DNA from 4 places in the Actinoplanes sp. NPDC051343 genome. Region 3 is predicted to be linked to each of the others. Evidence: riboswitches for the same ligand, from Rfam matches in the RefSeq annotation. Region 3 holds a riboswitch; each other region holds the start of a gene.
What was found. Region 3 has a riboswitch for cyclic di-AMP ahead of ACIA5C_RS17890 (NlpC/P60 family protein). Riboswitches for the same ligand answer to the same signal wherever they lie in the genome.
Positions count from the first base shown of each region.

Region 1 (4,673 bases), on a different contig from region 3:
GCGGCACCGGCCACCCCGGCGCGGGCGGCCGCGACGGACACCACCCGCACGCCGGCGACCCCGGCCTACACGATCAGCCTGACCAGCAACGCCACCGGTGGCACCTGGACCGGGCACGAGGGCGTCACCTTCAGCAACGCCTCGGCGACCCCGCTGACCGAGGTCTACCTGCGGCTCTGGGACAACGCGCACGGCTCCTGCCCGTCCACCCCGATCGCGCTCACCAACGTCACCGGCGGTACGGCCTCGGCGCTTACCGTGAACTGCACCGCCATGAAGATCACCCTGCCCGCTCCGCTGGCCCAGGGTGCGAGCGGCAGCATCGGCTTCGACCTGTCGATCACCGTCACGGCGGGCGTCGACCGGTTCGGGCACGACGGCAGCTACTACTTCATCGGTAACGCGCTGCCTGTGCTGGCGATCCGGGACGGCGCCGGCTGGCATCTCGACCCGTACACCGACAACGGTGAGTCGTTCTACGCCCTGAGCAGCGACTACACGGTCATGCTGGACCATCCGACGTCGATGGCGGTGCCCGCGACCGGCTCGTCGACCGACCGGGCCGGCACCAGCGGCCGTACGATCACCACCGCCGTCGGCACGAAGGTGCGCGAGTTCGCCTGGGCGGCCGGCCCGTTCGTGAAGACGACCGGCACCACCGCGGGCGGCGTCAAGGTCAACGTCTACCGGGTCAGTTCGGTCAGTGCCGCCAACGCGAGTTCGATGCTCGGCACGGCGACGTCGGCGCTCGATGCCCATTCCGGGCGGTTCGGCGCCTATCCGTACGCCGAGGCCGACGTGGTCCTGGACAACGGGTTCTGGTTCGGCGGCATGGAGTATCCCGGGTTCGTGCTCGACGTGGTCAGTTCGACCGCGCTCGCCCACGAACTGGCCCACCAGTGGTTCTACGGGATCGTCGGCGACGACGAATACAACACGCCGTGGCTGGACGAGGGCTTCACCGACTACGCCACCGACCTGTACTTCAACAAGACCGGGTCGGGCTGCGGGATCACGTGGCAGTCGAGCGCCGAGCGGCTCACCAACTCGATGGCCTACTGGGACGCGCATTCGAGCCGCTACAGCACCGTCGTCTACGGCTACGGCAAGTGCACGCTGCACGACCTGCGGCGCCTGATCGGCACGACCGCGATGACGAACCTGCTCAAGTCGTACGCCGCGTCGCACTGGTACGGCGTCTCGACGGTCGCCGACTTCAAGGCCGCCGCCCAGGCCGCGGCCGGCTCGACCGACCTCACCTCGTTCTGGTCGACCCACCGCGTCGACGGCTAGGCACAGCAAACGGGGGACGCCATTGGCGTCCCCCGAAGCAACTTGCCTGCCTCGGTCAGCCCGGACGCCGGTAACCGGCGATCGGACCGACGTTGTCCATCACCGCCATCCGCACATGGTCACCCGTGTGCGGAGCATGCACCACTTCACCACCACCGATGTAGATGGCCACGTGGTGCAACGAACCAGGGAAGAAGAACACCAGGTCACCTGGCTGCAAATCTCCCCGGCTGACCGGCTTGCCCTCGTTCCACTGGTCTTTCGTGTAGTGGTCGAGGGTCACGCCCACGGTCGCCCACGCCTCTTTGGTCAGGCCGGAGCAGTCGTACGTGCTCGGGCCGTCCGACCCGAAGACGTACGGCTTGCCGATCAGCGAGCACGCCTTGCGCGCCGCCTTACCGCCGTCGTCGTTGGTGTAGGTGACCGGGCACGGCCCGATCCGCAGGGGTCCGGTGTCGCCACCGGACGCCCCGTACGCCTTGATGCGCAGCTTCTGCAGCGCATCGATCTTCACATTGATGGCCTTCTTCTTCTGCGCCAGATCGGCATCGCGCGCGGCGATGGAGTTGGTCAGAAGCTGGAGGTCATTCTTGGATTTGGCGTACTGGTCGCGCAGCTTGGCGACGCCGGCGATCTGCGCCTGCTGGTGCCGGGCAAGCTGGTCCAGAAGGGTCAGCTTGTCGGTCAGCTGGTTCGTCGACCCGCTCATCAACATGGCACTGACCGCGCTCGGCGAACCTTGCTTGTACGCGTCAGTGGCCAGGCCGCGAACCGAGGACAGGGCGACGTCCACCTGTACCTGGAGCGGGGTGAGCTGGTTGGTGAGCTTCTTCAGCTGAGCCTGGTTCTTGATCAATTTGCCGTGCACGTCGTTGTACAGCTCGATGATCGGCTCTAGCTGATTCCACTGGGTGTCGATCTGCGCCTCGACGCTGGACGGCGAGGGCGTCGCGAGTGCCGCGGTGGCCGGTGCGGTGACAACTACGCCGGCCGCGGCGACGAGGCAGAGCAGGCTGCGCAGCATTACGGCGCGGCGCGCCCCGTTCCGTTTCACGTTACGTGCGTCGTCCTTTCTTCCCTCATCCGCCGATCGGGTTAGCTGACGGGTTCGAGCGGGAAGCGCGCCCGGCCGCGAGATGCACGGCTTCACCCCAACTGCTCGGGTCCCCGGTTCGTCAAGGCACGACGATTAGGCGGTGGTCCGTCAGATCGGCCGGATGGACGATGGGGGGCTGCCGGACCGGGCACCACCGTACTCCCGATCATTGCCTTAACTGAAGCCGACGCGACGGGGAAACTGCTTGCATGCCGACAGCCACTCAGAGTGACTAGAACGGCCACTCCTCCAGCGCCCGGTCGAGCCAGGGCACGACCAGGATGACGGTGGGTAGTACCAGCAGGGCGGCCGCGGCTAGTCCCGCGACAAGACTCAGGCCGGGCGACTCGGGGCGCGGCGCCGACAGCCGGTCCAGTCTCCGGCGACGCGCGTCACCCCACGGGTCGGCCCGGGCGTCCTCCGCCAGAGGGACCGCATCGGTCAACCTTTCCAGCGCGGCCCGCAGGGCCGCGGGGCCCGCGACGCGCCGTGCGGCATCGTCGGCCACCATCTCCAGAAGCAGATGTACGGCGTCCAGAGGCACCCGGCTTCGCAGCGGTGGCGGCACCGCGCGGTAGAAGGCGGTGAACGACTCCATCACCACGTCGTGGTGGTGCCGCAGATGGGTCTGCTCGTGGGCGAGCACCGCGTCGACCTGCGCCCGGTCGAGCACCTGCAGCACACCGTCGCTGAGCACGACCCGCGGCTCGCGCCCGGGCACGCAGTAGGCCAGCGGCAGCGCGCCCTCGAGCACCCGCAGGTGGTCCGGGCCGAACTCGTGGCGCCGCTCGGCCCGGTCGAGCAGGTCGACCAGCAGGCGGTGGCGCTCGCGGCGGGCCCGCGAGCGCCGGGTCACGCCCCAGAGCGAGATCAGCAGCCGGGCGACGATCACGGCGGCGACGGCCAGGGCGATCAACAGGGCGCCGGCCACGACCGGCTTACGGGAGCCGTACGCCCGGGTGAGCTCCTCGGGCACCGCGAGCACGACGCCGAGCGCGCTCAGCACGGCGGCCAGGGTGATCGCCTGCCACAGGAGTACGGCCGCGCGCGGCGCCCGGTCGGGCCAGCGCGACCGGGCGAGCGGCCCCGGCACGAGCAGCGACAGGGTCAGCCCGAGAGCACCGAGCAGCAGCGCGGTCACCCCGTCCAACCGCCCCACCCACCGCCCAAGAACGCATGGCAAGCCATCACTTCTGCTTGGCGGCCTCGATGGCGGCGGCCAGCGCCTCCGGGGGCAACTGGCCGACGAAGTAGGCCAGCGCCGCGTCCTGGTCGCCGCTCGCGGTCAGGGCGTCGAGCATGACCGCGGCGGTCATCTCTTCGCGGGACTGCGCCGGGGCGTACAGATAAGCGCGATCCGCCTTCTGGCGGGTGACCACGTCCTTCTTGGCCAGGCGGTCGAGGACGGTCATCACGGTCGTGTAGGCCAGGTCGCGGTCCTGGTTGAGCCGCTCGTGCACCTGACGCACGGTCAACGGCCCGGCGGCCGCCCACAGCTGTGCCATGACGTCGCGTTCCAGGTCGCCCAATGCCATGTGACCGAGTCTACTGCACGGCGTCGTACTACGCGTCGTAGTATCTACTACGAGACGTCGTAGAGGGGGCTCACGAATGGACGTGCTCGACCTGACGCGGTTGCAGTTCGCGGTGGTCACGATCTACCACTACTTCTTCGTGCCGATGTCGATCAGCCTGGCCGCGGTCGCCGCCGGCCTCGAGATCACCTGGCTGCGCACCCGGACCCCGGTCTGGCGCGATCTCACGAAATTCGTCGGCAAGCTGCTGATCGTCACGTTCGCGGTCGGCGTGGTCACCGGCCTCGTGCAGGAGTTCCAGTTCGGCATGGGCTGGAGCGCGTTCGCCAAGTTCTACGGCGACGTCTTCGGCCCCACCCTGGCGATCGAGGGCATGCTGGCGTTCTTCCTCGAGGCCACGTTCCTCGCGCTCTGGTACTTCGGCTGGGACCGGCTGCCCCGCCTCGCCCACGCCGCGACCATCGTGATCGTCTCGCTCGGCACGGTGCTCAGCGCGTTCATCATCCTGGCCGGCAACAGCTTCATGCAGAACCCGGTCGCGTACTCGCTCGACCCGGTCACCGGCCGGGCCCACCTGACCTCGTTCCGCGAACTGCTGCTCAACAAGGTCAACCTGGCCGCCTTCCCGCACACGCTCAGCGGCGCGGCGATGATCGGCGGCGCGCTGCTGCTGGCGATCGCGGTCTGGCGGCGGGCGGCCGACCCCGGCTTCCGGCCGCTGTCCAAGCTCGGCGCGTGGCTGATGCTGG
Region 1 covers NZ_JBITEL010000003.1:680,211-684,883, reverse strand. The annotation lists gene ACIA5C_RS13820 (M1 family metallopeptidase) at 1-1,293, shown strand, start outside; gene ACIA5C_RS13815 (NlpC/P60 family protein) at 1,349-2,347, opposite strand; cyclic di-AMP (ydaO/yuaA leader) riboswitch at 2,363-2,499, opposite strand; gene ACIA5C_RS13810 (M56 family metallopeptidase) at 2,622-3,530, opposite strand; gene ACIA5C_RS13805 (BlaI/MecI/CopY family transcriptional regulator) at 3,577-3,924, opposite strand; gene ACIA5C_RS13800 (cytochrome ubiquinol oxidase subunit I) at 4,001-4,673, shown strand, end outside.
Region 1: another riboswitch for cyclic di-AMP. It lies ahead of ACIA5C_RS13815 (NlpC/P60 family protein); the one in region 3 lies ahead of ACIA5C_RS17890 (NlpC/P60 family protein).

Region 2 (4,673 bases), on a different contig from region 3:
GCCGGGGCATTTGGCGCCCTTGGCGAAGAACGAGTGCCCGAACAGCTGGTAGCCGGCGCAGATCGCGAGCACCGCCGCGCCCTGGCTGACCGCCCGGTGCACGCCGCCGTCGGCGATCAGCCGCTGGGCGGCGAGCGCCTGCGGGCCGTCCTCGCCGCCGCCGATCAGGTAGATGTCGGCGCTGGACGGCATCGGCTGGTCGGAACGCACCTCGTACGCCTCGACCGGGATGCCCCGCATCTGGGCCCGCCGGGCGAGGATGAGCATGTTGCCCCGGTCGCCGTAGGTCGACAGCAGATCGGGGTAGATCCACACGATCCGCAGGGACTCAGTTGACACGGTCCAACTCCGCTCGGATGTCCTGGAACGCCGTGTAGTTGGCGATCACCTCGAGACGACCGGGCGGGACCGCCTGGAGCGCCTCGTCGAAACTGGTCACGTGCCGGAACGGCACACCGTTCACTTCGAGCCGCACCGCCAGGTCGTACGCCCGGTCGCCGGTGATCAGCACCGGGCGGTTGCGCAGCGGCGAGAAGTCGACGTCGTAGAGCCAGGACGTGTCGAGCCCGTCGGGGTCGCGGGCGTTGATCGAGAGCAGGGTGGGCGCGATCTCGGCCATGTCGAACGCCTCGAGCCAGCTGGCCGGGTTCTTCGCCAGGAGCAACCGGATGTTGCGCCCGTCGCGGTCGACCTGGGCGTACCGCCCGGCGATCGAGGTGACGGTGGCCAGGTAGGGCAGAGCCTTGAGCGGGTGGACGCCGAACTCGGCCACGACGGCCAGCGCGGTCGCCGCGTTGCCGATGTTGACCGTGCCGGGCAGCTGGAGCTTGACCAGGTGCCAGTCGCCGCGCGGGTCGACGACACCCTCCTCCTCGACCTGCCAGTGGGCGCGGGGCCGGCGCAGCGGGCAGCCGGTGCACCACCAGTCGCCCTGGTGCCGCTCGATCGGGTGGCCGCTCTGCGGGCAGACGAAGGAGTCGTCGAGCCAGCGCTGGCCGGCACTGAACCACACGACGTAGGGACTGCCGCCGGCGGCCCAGACCACCATCGGGTCGTCGGCGTTGGCGACCACCTTGACGTCCTGGTGGGCGGCGAGCGCGGTCTTCCACATCTGCGCCATCATCGCCACCTCCTTGGCCCGGTCGAGCTGGTCGCGGGAGAGGTTGAGCAGAGCCACCACCCGCGGGTGCGTCTCCTCGATCACCCGGGCCAGGTAGTGCTCGTCGACCTCGAGCACCGCGAAGGGTGTCGCGCCGGCCTTGGCCAGCGCCGACGTGTGCCCGGTCGGCATGTTGGCGCCGAACGAGTTGGTCGCGACCGGGCCGAGCACCTCCATTGCGGCGGCGGTCAGCCGGGTCGTCGTGGTCTTGCCGTTGGTGCCGGACACCAGTGCGATCGACCGCCCGGCGGCCAGGTGCGTCAACAGCTCCGGATCGATCTTGAGACCGATCCAGCCGCCGATGACCGAGCCGTCGCCGCGGCCGGCGGCCCGGGAGAGCGCGGCCGCTGTCTTCGACACCGAGGTCGCGACCTTGGCCCGCAGGGGCAATTTCTGGTCCGTCACGCCAGCGAGGGTACCGGAATCGGAGGTTACGTCGAGTTGTCGGTGGGGAGGGCGAGGCGCTGAACCGGCCTACATCGAACGGGTGACGACGTTTCCGCCGGTAGAGGGTTTTCGGACGGGAATAGACAATCCTGTATGGAGCAATTGTGTGTTCTGGTTCACGCCGGATTCTCGTCAATGCGTAATCGTGTGCCCACTACCCGTCGCGGCAAATGTTCTCGGTCAATGGCAAATGGGACAGGGCCTCGATCGACAATTACCGAGCGTCACGATTTGGCGCCCGACGATCATCAAAAAATTCGGATAGGAAGGTTTCCGCCGGTGGGCATCCGCTCGCCGGTCGCTGCTTCCAGGCTCACGCCGAGCCCTGCCCCGGGCCGGAAGACGCGACCGTCATGTAAGTACGACCACAAAGGCATACGGGGGCAGGGACGGGGGACCCATTTCCGGTCCGCTCCGCGCCACCCGCTCCGGTGGCGGGCAACGGGGCAACCTCGGGGTGAAGCCGCGGCGACGCGGCCGGGCACACCTTCCCGCCCGAACCCGACAGCTAACCTCGCAGGCGTGCCGGAGGGAATCCCTTACCGTGCACGAGCACACCTCGAGCCGGCGCCGTCGGCTGTCCGTCGGCACCGGTACCGCCGCGCTGTCCCTGGGTCTGTGCCTTTGCGCAGGCCAGCTGATCTCGACGCAGGCGGCGAGTGCCGCCACCCCGGTCGTGACGCAGCAGACCGCGACGGTCGCCAAGGTCAAGCCCACAATCCGCGATTCGGTCAACACCTCCAGCGTTGCCTGGGGATCGAAGGTGCGGGTGACCACCAAGCTGATCAACCCGAAGAACGGCAAGGTGATCACGTACGGGCGGGTGCGCCTCCAGGCGTACCGCAACGGCAAGTGGCAGAACTGGTCGTCGGCCGCCGTCGGCAAGAACGGCACCGCGACCATCTACGCCAAGCCCCTCGTCAACGGCTACTTCCGGACCACCTACATCGCCAGCAGCGGCTACACGTCCGCCACGGCGAGCCGGTTGTACGTGAAGGTCAAGCACAGCGGGGCGCAGATCCTGTCCGAGGCGAAGGCGCACACCGGCGCGCTCTACAAGTTCGCCGCGGCGGGTCCGAAGCGGTTCGACTGCTCCGGGTTCACCAAGTACGTCTACAAGAAGGCCGCGGGCAAGTCGCTGCCGCACAAGGCGAACTCGCAGCAGCACTACGGCAAGGCAGTGAGCAAGGGCAGCAAGAAGGTCGGTGACCTGATCGTCTTCCGCTCGGGCTCGTACGGCTACCACGCCGCGATCTACGCCGGCAACGGCTACATGTACGACTCCCCGCACACGGGAGCCCGCGTCGGCAAGCACAAGATCTACGGCAGCAACTACGTCGTACGGCGCATGGTCTGACGATCGTAAGCGAAAGAGGCGTGGGCGGTTCGCCCACGCCTCTTCTACATCTAGGGCCGCGGTGGCTGCGGCCCGCAGAGCGTACGGATCGCCCCGAGCAGCGTCGACCGGGTGAACGGCTTCTCGATCAGCATGCTGTTCTCGTCGAGGGTCAGCTGCGGCCCGAGCGACGCCGCCGTGTACCCCGACATGTAGAGCACCGGCAGATCCGGGTGGTGCGTACGTAGCGCCGACGCCAGCTCCGGCCCGGTCATCGTCGGCATCACCACGTCGGTGATCAGCAGGTCGGGATGCGCCCCGGCCGCCACCTGGGTGACCGCCGTCAGCGCGTCGGTTGCCACCGTGATCGCGTAGCCGGCCGGCTCGATCAGCCGCTGCACCAGCTGGGCCACCTCGGGCTGGTCCTCGACGATAAGCACCCGGCCGATCACCGAGGGCGCGCCCTGCCGCTCGCCGGCTGACGCCGGGCGTTCCTCGGCCGCCGGGAGATAAAGGTGCACGGTCGTGCCGATGCGCGGCTTCGACTCGAGCTCGATGTGCCCGCCGATGCCCTGCACGATGCCGGCCGTGGTCGCCAGGCCTAGCCCGGCCGCGGTCGGACGGGTGGTGAAGAACGGCTCGAGCGCCCGCGACCGCACCTCGTCGGTCATGCCGCTGCCGGTGTCGGTGATGACCAGGTGGACGACGCGGCCGGTCGGTGCCCCCTCGGGCGGTGCGCCGGACTCGTGCACCTCGTTGGTCGCCGCCACCCGCACCATGCCGCCGTGCAGCATGGCGTCGCGCGCGTTCGCCGCCACGTTGACCAGCGCCTGCTCCAGCGGCCCGCGCTCGGCGCGCACCGGCCAGACGTCGGCTCCGAACGCCAGGTCGAGGCCGATGTGCTCGCCGAGCGTACGGGAAAAGAGCGATTGCACGTCGGTGAGCAGGTCGGGAATCGGGATGATCTCCGGCCGGTTGCCGTCGCTGCGGCCGAAGGCCAGCAGCTGATGGGTGAGGGTCCGTCCGGTCGAGACGGCCTCCATGATGTCCTTCGCCAGCTGGTGGTGCTGCTCGTCCTCGGGGGTGGTCGAGAGGATCATGTCGGCCGAGCCGGCCACGACGGTGAGCAGGTTGTTGAAGTCGTGCGAGATGCCGCCGATCAGCTGGCCCAGGCTGTCGAGCCGGCGCAGGTGGTCGAGCTGCCGCTTGAGGCCGCGGGCGTCGATGTGGTCGGTGGTGTCGGTGACCATGCAGACCACGCCGTTGAACCGGCCGTGGTCGTCGATCAGCGGCATCATGCTCATCCGCACGCTGCGCCGGGACCCGTCGGCCCGCATGAGCCGGGTCGCGCCGACCGTCGAGCGGCCGGCCATGCACTCGTCGATCCGGCGGGCCAGTTCCCGCTGGCCCTGGTCGTCGAGGAAGCCGCGCAGCGACACCCCGACCAGCTGGGCGCGGGGCAGGCCGAGGACGACGCCCATCGGCTCGTTGGCGTACGTCGCGACGCCCTCCGGATCGAGCTGCAGCACCCCCTCGGGGATCGTCTCGAGCACCCGGCGGTAGCGCTCCTCGCTCGCCCGCAGGCGTTCCATCGCCCGCGCGCTGGAGACCGCGAGGGCGAGCTCGCCGGCGATGTCGCGGGCGAGTTCGACCTCGGCGGTGGAGTAGAGCGCGCCGGGCGTCTCCCGGGTCAGCACCATGTAGCCGGCGTAGGTGTTGTCGACGATCACC
Region 2 covers NZ_JBITEL010000001.1:1,444,681-1,449,353, reverse strand. The annotation lists gene ACIA5C_RS06475 (type 1 glutamine amidotransferase) at 1-339, opposite strand, end outside; gene ACIA5C_RS06470 (MurT ligase domain-containing protein) at 329-1,549, opposite strand; cyclic di-AMP (ydaO/yuaA leader) riboswitch at 2,007-2,144, shown strand; gene ACIA5C_RS06465 (C40 family peptidase) at 2,151-2,963, shown strand; gene ACIA5C_RS06460 (response regulator) at 3,014-4,673, opposite strand, start outside.
Region 2: another riboswitch for cyclic di-AMP. It lies ahead of ACIA5C_RS06465 (C40 family peptidase); the one in region 3 lies ahead of ACIA5C_RS17890 (NlpC/P60 family protein).

Region 3 (4,673 bases):
AGGCCTTTTGTTTCAGGCTGTCAGCAACCGGTCGATGCTGCACGTGAACCTGGAGAGCCGGCTGGCCGTACAGGGTAGTGACGAGCATCCCAAGCCCCCGGTGATGCCCGTCGCTGTGACGGATGAGAGGCCGATGGTGTCATGGAGCCCACAACGGGTATGCGTCTGTGCGCGGAACTGAGCCGAGACGCGGTCAGAAAAGCCCGCTGCGGAGCCCTCCACAGCAAGTCTGCACTCGGCTCTCAGCTACCGCCCAGACATTCGTGACACTTTCGACCCACCAGCCGGAATCAAGCACTGGCCGCCATTTGTTGTGTAGATGTCAGCAACCGCAATGCACGAACCGCGGACGTTACGGGGCGCGCTGATGAACGCAGGTAACACCCGTAACGGGATTCGTGAAGGCAATGAGGGGACCGTGGGCAACGTGGAGAAGAACACCGTGATGCGGACCGACCAGGTCGCCGAGGAGCGCGACCTCGTCGGAGTCTACCTGCACGAGATCTCCCGGACGCCACTGTTGGATGCTGCCAGGGAGGTCGAGCTCTCCAAGGCAATCGAGGCGGGCCTCTATGCCGAGTTTCTTCTCGACTCTGGTGAGGTCCGGCGTGGTGTGAGCCGGGAAGAGCTGGAGCGCCTGGTCACCGAGGGCTCCAAGGCCAAGGACCTGTTCATCCGGGCCAACCTGCGGCTGGTCGTCTCGATTGCCCGGCGCTACGTGCGTTCGGGCATGCCGATGCTCGATCTGATCCAGGAGGGCAACACCGGTCTGGTCCGCGCGGTCGAGAAGTTCGACTACGAGCGCGGCTACAAGTTCTCGACGTACGCGACCTGGTGGGTTCGCCAGGCCATCAGCCGCGCGATCGCCCAGCAGGAGCGCACCGTCCGGCTGCCCGTGCACCTGGTCGAGGACGTCAACCGGATGCGCAACGTGACCCGTCAGCTCGTCCGTGAGCTGGGCGGCGACCCGGAGCCCGAGCAGATCGCGGCGTCTCTGGGCGTGACCGTCGAGCGGGTCAACGAGCTCACTCGCTGGGCCCAGGACACCGTCTCCCTGGACACGCCGGTCGGCGACGACGGCGACACCAACCTGGGTGACCTGGTGGCCGACAGCGACGCGCCGTCGCCGGAAGAGATCGTGCTGACCGCACTGGAGCGGCAGCGCATCGAGGGCCTGCTCAACCACCTCGACGACCGTTCGGCCGGCATCATGCGGGCGCGCTACGGGCTCGAGGACGGCCGGGAGCACTCGCTGACCGAGGTGGCTTCGCGCTTCTCGCTCAGCCGGGAGCGCATCCGCCAGCTGGAGATCCAGGCGTTGGGCCGGCTGCGTGAGCTCGCCCGGGCCGAGGGCCTGCAGGCCGCTTGAGCAACGACGTAAAAGGCCGGTACCCCGCGAGGGGTACCGGCCTTTTCTGCTACGTGGATCCGATCAGGTCACTCGGCCGTAGCCGTAGATCGGCATGCCACGGTTGATCGAGCGCTTGTCGACCGGTTCGCCCTCGCGCGGGGCGTCGATGATCTGGTTGTTGCCGACGTAGATGCCGACGTGCGCGAGGCTGTTGTAGAACACCAGGTCGCCGGGTTCGAGGTCGCCGCGGCTGATGTGCGCCACGTCACCCCACTGTGCGGCCGCGTTGTGCGGCAGCGAGTGACCCGCCGCCTTCCACGAGGCCATGGTGAGACCGGAACAGTCGTAGCTGCCCGGGCCGTCGGCGCCGAACACGTACGACGAGCCGATGGCGTTGAACGCGTACCGGACGGCGACGCCGGCGTCACCCGAAACGTTCGGGATCGAGCCGGTGTACTTGTGACCGGACTGCGTCGGACTGCCGTACGCCTGGGTCCGCTTCGCCTTGAGCGACTTGATGTCCTTCTCGATCTTGGCCTTGCGGGCCTTGATCTCGGCCAGCTGCGCCGCCTGCTTCTGCTGAGTCGACTTCAACTCGGTCTGCCGCTGGGCGAACGTCTGGGTCGTCTGGGTGAAGTTGTCGATGTCGCGCTGGTTGGACTGCTGGAGCTGATCGAGGAAGCCCATCTTCGCCATGAGGTCGCCGCTGTTGCCGTCCAGCAGGGCGCTCATCGGTCCGACCCGGCCCTGCACATAGGCAGTGGTGGCGATGGTGCCGACCTGCGCACTCGCATTCTGCAGGGCGGCCTTCGCCGGGGCCAGGGAAGCCTGGAGCTTCGTCAGATCGGACTGCGTCTTCTGGAGGCTGATGTTCATCGCGTTGTACGACTCGACGACAACCTCGAGTTGCTTGGACTGCGCGTCGATCTGCTTGGTCAGATCGCTTGTCGAGGGGCTCGCGTGTGCGGCTTGGGCACCGGTCAGGGTGACCGCGAATGCCGTCACCGCGATCACGAGCGCTCTCAGCCTCGTGCGGGGGTGTGGCACGGGTGTAGTGGCCTTTCTTCCGCTCGGCCGCCTACCGGGTTAGCTGACGGATTCGGGCGGGAAGAAGGCCCTACCGCTGACGCGGATTCACCCCAACGAACACGGTTCCCCGGCTCGTCACGACGCGCTTTCAACAACGCCCGGGGGAGAGCGCCAAACACGCCGTGATGATTAGGCAGCGTTGGCCGGCGCCACCGGAGGGTGTGGCTGCGGACCGAACCAACCGCACCAACCTATCGATGGGAAATTCAAAATCAAGTGCTATCCGAGTGAATTATGCCAATAGACCGGTATGTGTCGATGATCCCGATAACGCATTGTCATTCGGCATGAGCAACGCGTAGAACTGTAGGCTCAAACCGGACTTTTTGCCAGAGTCGCGTCGTCATTTTCAGTACGTGCCCAATCACGCGACACCTTCCGCTCGGTCCAGAACGAGAGGAACGGAATGGTGCCGGCCGCCATCACCAGAATCATCCGCAGGAAGGGCCAGCGAAGCCGGCGCGCGAGATCGAACGTGAGCGCCAGGTAGATCATGAAGAGGAAGCCGTGCGCCGGGCCGACGATCGCCACCACCGTGTCGTTACCGGCGGCGTACTTCAGCGGCATGCCGACGAGCACCAGCACGAGCAGGCCCACGCCGACGATCCAGGCGATGATCCGGTAACGAACGAGAGCTCCGTGCACTTCGACGTCCTTACTGTGTCCGCTCTTGCTCGACCCGCCTCGGGCCGGGGTAGTCGCCCGGCCGGGCGCCGGGATGCGCCGCCAGCCAGGCCAGGTAGTCGTTGTAGGCGTCCAGCTCGGGGTCGTCCTCGTTGGCCGCGGCCTTGACCGGGACCCGCACCGGCCGGCCGACCGTAACAGGCGCGCCTGGAAGCTTCCCGGCCGGCGCTGGGGGTTCGACGGGCGTCTCGGCAGGCTCCTCTCCATCGGGGCCCCGGCGGGCGACCTGCACCTCGCGGAACCAGAGGAAGACCACGAAACCCGCGAATATCGGCCATTCGAACGTGTAGCCCCAGCTCAGCGTGTTTCCGCCGGCGGCGCGGTCGAATTGCCACCAGCCCAGCGCGAGGAATCCCACGGTCAGGGCGAGGGCCAAAAGGTGCCGCGCGAGCCACGCGGGAGTCCACAGCCCCTTCATGCCTTTGAGCGTACAAGTGGGGGTTTGTTGATCGTCTGAGCGGGCACCCGCAGAGTCATGACTGACGCAACGCAGGCCGATGTCTTCGAGATCGGCATCGATCCGGCCGAGCTCACCGAGGACGACCTCCTCCGTGAGCTGTCCAGCCTCTATCGGACCCGGCTGAGCACGCTGCGGCACGGCCCCGACGCCGCGCTGGCCAACCACTTCAAACGCACCGCCGCGCTGGAGACCGAGTACGTGGTCCGGCACCCCGGCCGCGAGGTCGACCCGAGCCGCCTCACCCAGGACTTCTGAGGTGATCCGCGCACTCCGGGAGCGGGTCGCGCACGTCAGCCAGGCGTACGCGCCGCACGAGCACCGCCCGCTGGACGGCTACCTGGTGGCGATGGGCGCCTTCGGCGCGCTGGGCGTGAGCCTGGTCGCCGGTGCCCGGCTGCTCGGGCGATCCGCGCCCGAGCGGCCCTCGCTGGCCGACGTGGCGCTGGTGTCGGTGGCCACCCACAAACTCAGCCGTTTGCTCGCCAAGGACGCGGTGACCAGCCCGCTGCGCGCCCCGCTCACCCGTTATTCGGCCCCGGCCGGTGCGGCCGAGCTCAACGAGGAGGTACGCGACGAGGGCAGCGCCGTGCGGCACGGCATCGGTGAGCTGGTGACCTGCCCGTTCTGCCTCGCGGTGTGGGTCGCCACCGGCCTGACCGGCGGTCTGGTGCTGGCACCCCGCGCGACTCGGCTCGCCTCCGCCGCCCTCACTGCGACGGCCGTGTCGGACTTCCTGCAGCTCGCCTACGACGCCGCGAAGAAACAAGTGGAGTGACCGGCGTCACAACCGCTAACGGAATCGTGGACCGGGACCGACCGTTGAGAGCAGATGTCGGTGTGTTCACTGTCCCCGGGCCTCACCACTTTGCCTTCACGGAATACCGTTCGGCTGGAGCCGTGTTGAGCCTTTCGCCGCGAGGCGACATGCACACCGACACCTTTGTGGGCAGGGCCTCCGGAGCAATCCGGGGGCCCTGTTCGGTTTCGGTCGCGGGCCACCGGGGGAAGCCGATCACCATGACCGACGACCGGACCGACCAGCGCGCCGCCGAACTGCTCCCCGAGGAGCGAGCGGCCGGAAGCGACGAC
Region 3 covers NZ_JBITEL010000005.1:78,407-83,079, reverse strand. The annotation lists gene ACIA5C_RS17895 (RNA polymerase sigma factor RpoD/SigA) at 368-1,369, shown strand; gene ACIA5C_RS17890 (NlpC/P60 family protein) at 1,433-2,365, opposite strand; cyclic di-AMP (ydaO/yuaA leader) riboswitch at 2,414-2,535, opposite strand; gene ACIA5C_RS17885 (DUF3817 domain-containing protein) at 2,753-3,085, opposite strand; gene ACIA5C_RS17880 (hypothetical protein) at 3,096-3,542, opposite strand; gene ACIA5C_RS17875 (DUF6158 family protein) at 3,600-3,839, shown strand; gene ACIA5C_RS17870 (DUF1360 domain-containing protein) at 3,844-4,359, shown strand; gene ACIA5C_RS17865 (hypothetical protein) at 4,602-4,673, shown strand, end outside.

Region 4 (4,673 bases), on a different contig from region 3:
CGATTTCATCGCGCACGATCTGCGCGATGTCGTCGGGGGAGAGCACCCGGCGTTCGGCCTCGGCGGCACCGACACCGATTGGCGACTGCTCGATTGCGAGGCCCTTGGTCTCGGCCGGGACGACGGCTTCCGCGTTGTCAATGGCGGCCAGCGTGGACCGCAGCACGCCGACGGCGAGCCGATCGCGGGCCTTCATCGCGGCGGGCAGGGCTTGGCGGAGTTGCTCACGAATCGAGACGGACACGGTTCGTCAGATTAGCCGAACGCCGCTTTCAAATGCGGCAGGAGCGCTTCCAGCGCCGCGCTGACCCGAGGGCGCCAAACGAGCGCGAGCAGGGCGGCAATCGGGACTCCGGTGATCGGCACCGCTTTCAGATCCGGAAAGTCGGCGGCCATCGATTCGCTCAGGACCGCCACGCCGAAACCGCGGGCGGCGAGACTCGCCACGGCGCCGGGCGCCGATGCGGCGAGCGCGAGATCGGGGATCAGACCCTGCGACAGGAAGGCTTCGTCGAAAACGGCACGGATGCCGGTGCCTTCCGGCAGGGTGACGAGCGGGTACGCGGTGAGCTCCTCGACGGAAACCGCGTCCCGGCCGGCGAGTTCTGAATCGGGCGGGGCCAATGCGATAAGCCCTTCCCGGGCGATGACGTGGGAAGCCAGATGCTCCGGGGCGTCGCCGGCCAGACCGACCAGCGCGATGTCGTAGAGCGAGACCCGCACGCCGGTCACCAACTGGTCGGAGTTGTCCTCGGCCAGCTCGAGTTCGATGGCCGGATGCGCGCGGTGGAAGGCGGCCAGGGCGGCGAAGAGCGGCTTCACCTCACAGCCGATCACCATGCCGATCGTCAGGTGGCCGCGCACCAGCCCCTGAACCTGGTCGACGGTCTGCCTCAGGCCGGCCGCGGCGTCCAGCGCGGCTTTCGCGTACGGCAGGGCCTCGCGCCCCGCCTCGGTGAGGCGGGCGGTGCGCCCGGACCGGTCGAAGAGCTCCGCCCCGAGCTCCTTTTCCAGGGCTTTGACCTGCGCACTCACCCCGGATTGGCTGATTCGCACCCGGGCTGCCGCGCGGGTGAAGTTGGCCTCGTCGGCGACCGCGGCGAAGTACTCGAGCTGGCGAAGTTCCATAACCACAGATTCTAGTTACGACAAGAACCATCTGTTGGACTGCTGAGGCCGACCGCGGAAGGGTGGCGTCATGAACGAACGACAGAAGGCCATGAAGCCCGAAGACCTGACCCGCCTCTTCGTCGAGCGGGCCAACGCCAGAGACGCGGCCGGCCTGGCCGAGCTCTACGAGGAAGGCGCGGTCATGGCCTACCCTCCCGGCGGCCAGACCGTCGGCCGAGCCGCGATCGAGAAGCTATGGGCCGAGCTGTTGCCCAAGATGCCGGAGATCAAGCCCGAGCAGCCATTGCCGACGCTGATAAGCGGCGACCTCGCCCTGACCTCGACGCCGCCGCGTGACGGCTCCGGTGCCCGTGCGCAGGTGGTGCGCCGCCAGGCCGACGGCTCGTGGCTGCGGGTGCTCGACCAGCCCGAGTTCGTCACCCCGGGCAGTCGATGAGGCGGTGTCGCTGTGGTGGTGCCGACGGGGGCAATGGCACCACCACAGCGCACGGGGAACGGGGCACAGGGGTTGGTGCGGTGAAACTATCTAGCTCAGAGCGCGATCCGCTGACCGGGGAAGATCAGGTTCGGGTCGTTGATGATGCCGCTGTTGAGCTTGGCCAGCGAGTGCCAGCCGCCCTTGACCTGATAGCGCGAGGCGATGGCCGACAGCGTGTCGCCCGAACGCACCACATAGGTCTTGCCGGTCGCCTTGACCGACGCCGACCGGACGACCCGGTTGGTGGTCGCCTTGTGCTGGCTCGACTTCGACGACTTGTGGGTCACCGACTTCGAGGTGTTGCTCGACTTGGTGCTGTGCGACTTCGAGCTGTGCGACTCGCTGTGCGAGCCGCTGGTGTTGCTGCCCGAGTAATGCTTGGTCGAGCCGCCCTTCTTGCCGCACACCGGCCAGGCGCCGATGCCCTGGCCCCGCAGAACCTTCTCGGCGATCGCGATCTGTTCCGACCGGCTCGCCTTGTTGGCCGTGCTGGCGTACTTGCCGCCGCCGTACGCCTTCCAGGTGCCCTTGGTGAACTGCAGGCCACCGTAGAAGCCGTTGCCCGTGTTGATGCTCCAGTTACCACCGGACTCGCACTGCGCGACGGCGTCCCAGTTCACGCTGGACGCCTGCGCCGGCGAGGCCGGCCCGAGCAGGGCGGCGGTGCCCGCCACGCCCGCGGCGGTGATGCCGAGGGCAATACGGGCATGCTTTCGAATCTGTGCCATGACAGAAATTCCTCCACGCCTGCGAGGTCAGCTGTCGGGTTCGGGCTGAGGTGCCCGGCCGCGGTTGGCGGCTTCACCCCGAGGCGCGCACCAGCGCGCCGAGGAACTTTTGGGTCCCCCGCTCCATGCCTTGGGTCAATTTCCGTCGGGCGGCGGCAAGGACTCGGCGATCCGCCCACGGTGTCCACGATGGCGGACCCGACCGAACCTAGCCGGACGAATTCGGCGACCGCCAAGTTAAGGTGACCTTGTTCTCAGTAATTGACCTATTTGATCTTTCTTTAGGACGAGTATGACCGATATGTGGAGTCCTTAAATTACCAGTCGGTAACCTTCGACTCCATGTCGCTTTGTCTGATGCAGAATCGGCAACTATGACCCAGCCCACCCGCGAGCACGATGTCGTCGTCTACGGCGCCACCGGCTTCGCCGGCGCCCTCGTCGCCCGTCATCTGGCCGCGTACGCCCCTGTCGGCGCCCGGATCGCGTTGGCCGGCCGTTCGGAGACGAAGCTCACTTCGGTCAAGACCGAGTTGGGCGTCGATTGGCCGATCGTGGTCGCCGACGCCTCCGACGAAGCCGCCCTGTCCCGGCTCGCCACCTCCACCCGGGTGGTCGTCACCACGGTCGGGCCGTACCTGAGATACGGCCGCCGGTTGGCCGCGGTCTGCGCTGCGGTGGGCACCGACTACGCCGACCTGACCGGCGAGGTGCTCTTCGTCCGCGACAGCATCGACGCCAACCACGACATGGCCCGCCGCACCGGCGCCCGCATCGTGCACGCCTGCGGCTTCGACTCGATCCCCTCCGACATCGGTGTCCACGTCCTCAATCGTCAGGTCAAGGCTGACGAGGCGGGCGACCTGACCGACACCACGCTGGTCGTGACCAGCCTCCGCGGAGGCATGAGCGGCGGCACCATCGACACCATCCGCGCCCAGATGGAGGAAATGAAGAAGGACCGCGCGCGGCGCCGCATCGCGGCCAGCCCCTACTCGCTGAGCCCTGACCGCGCGGCCGAGCCCGACCTGGGACGCCAGCCGGACATGGTCACCCTGCCCGGTCCGGCCGTCGACCCGTCGTTGCGGGGCACGCTCGCCCCGTTCTTCATGGCGCCGTTCAACACCCGGATCGTGCGCCGGTCGAACGCGCTGCAGAACTGGTCGTACGGCCGCACGTTCCGCTACCGCGAGGTCATGAGCATCGGCACGTCTCCGCTTTCACCGCTGCTGGCCGGGGCCCTGAAGGCCGGGATCGGTGCCGCGATGGTCGGCCTGGCGGTGACGCCGCCGGCGATCCTCGACCGTGTTCTGCCCAGCCCGGGCAGCGGCCCCAGTGAGCGCACCCGCACGTCGGGCCATTTCACCGTCGACGTCTTCACCCGCACGACGACCGGGGCTCGCTATCGCTCGCGGGTCCGCGCGAAGGGTGATCCGGGCTATGCGGCGACCGCCGTCATGCTGGGCGAGTCGGCGCTGGCCCTGGCCTTCGACCGCGACGAGTTGCCGCCTTCGGAGGGTGGCGTGCTGACGCCGGCCACCGCCATGGGAGATGTGCTGGTCAACCGCTTGCGCACGGCGGGCCTGACGATCACCGCGGGCCGCGCCGACTGAGGGCACTGCCGTGACCCGTGCGGCAAGATCCGTGCGGCCAAGATCCGTGCGGCCACGGCTCCGCTCCCGGCCGGCCCGCTGCAGATCGAGGAGTTGACCGGCAGTGGGCCGGGCCGGGCGTGATCCGCCCGGACAAGTCCGGGTCCGTCGGCCGGCCCTGTCGGGAACGCAGGCGTACCTGATCTACGCGAGACTGCCCGACCATCGCCGGTACGTCAATGAGCGAGGAGGTGGCCGGCGATCCACGTCAGGTGGTCAGCCAGTTCGTCCGGGTCCTCGGCCATGTCGCGCGAGATCCAGTCGATGATGACCTCGCTGATGCCCGCGATCAGCGCCAGCAACGTGCGTTCCAGCCGCCGCTTGTCGGCCGTGTCGCCGACGAACCGGTTGACCAGCGGCGCGAAATGCTGGGCGTCCTCCCGCAGCACACCGCGGCGGCGGGTCTCCATGCGCGGCGCGTTGACGTAGATCACGCGGGCGCGTTCCGGATCTTCGACCAGTTTGGCGATCAGCGTGCGCATCATCGGCCGGAGGAGCTCCTCGGCCGTTGCTGCCTGAGGCGGGGCCGACCCGGCGACCTGGCCGAGCAGCCAACGATTTTGCTCGCGGTGCACGATCAGCAGCAGGTTTTCCCGGTCGGTGAAGTGCTCGTAGAAGTAGCGCTTGGAGACCTTTGCTCCGGCGCAAACGTCGGCGACCGTCACGTCCTCGTAATCGCGGGTG
Region 4 covers NZ_JBITEL010000010.1:297,957-302,629, reverse strand. The annotation lists gene ACIA5C_RS31640 (hypothetical protein) at 1-244, opposite strand, end outside; gene ACIA5C_RS31635 (LysR family transcriptional regulator) at 256-1,128, opposite strand; gene ACIA5C_RS31630 (YybH family protein) at 1,220-1,567, shown strand; gene ACIA5C_RS31625 (transglycosylase family protein) at 1,663-2,337, opposite strand; cyclic di-AMP (ydaO/yuaA leader) riboswitch at 2,339-2,505, opposite strand; gene ACIA5C_RS31620 (saccharopine dehydrogenase family protein) at 2,712-3,950, shown strand; gene ACIA5C_RS31615 (TetR/AcrR family transcriptional regulator) at 4,166-4,673, opposite strand, start outside.
Region 4: another riboswitch for cyclic di-AMP. It lies ahead of ACIA5C_RS31625 (transglycosylase family protein); the one in region 3 lies ahead of ACIA5C_RS17890 (NlpC/P60 family protein).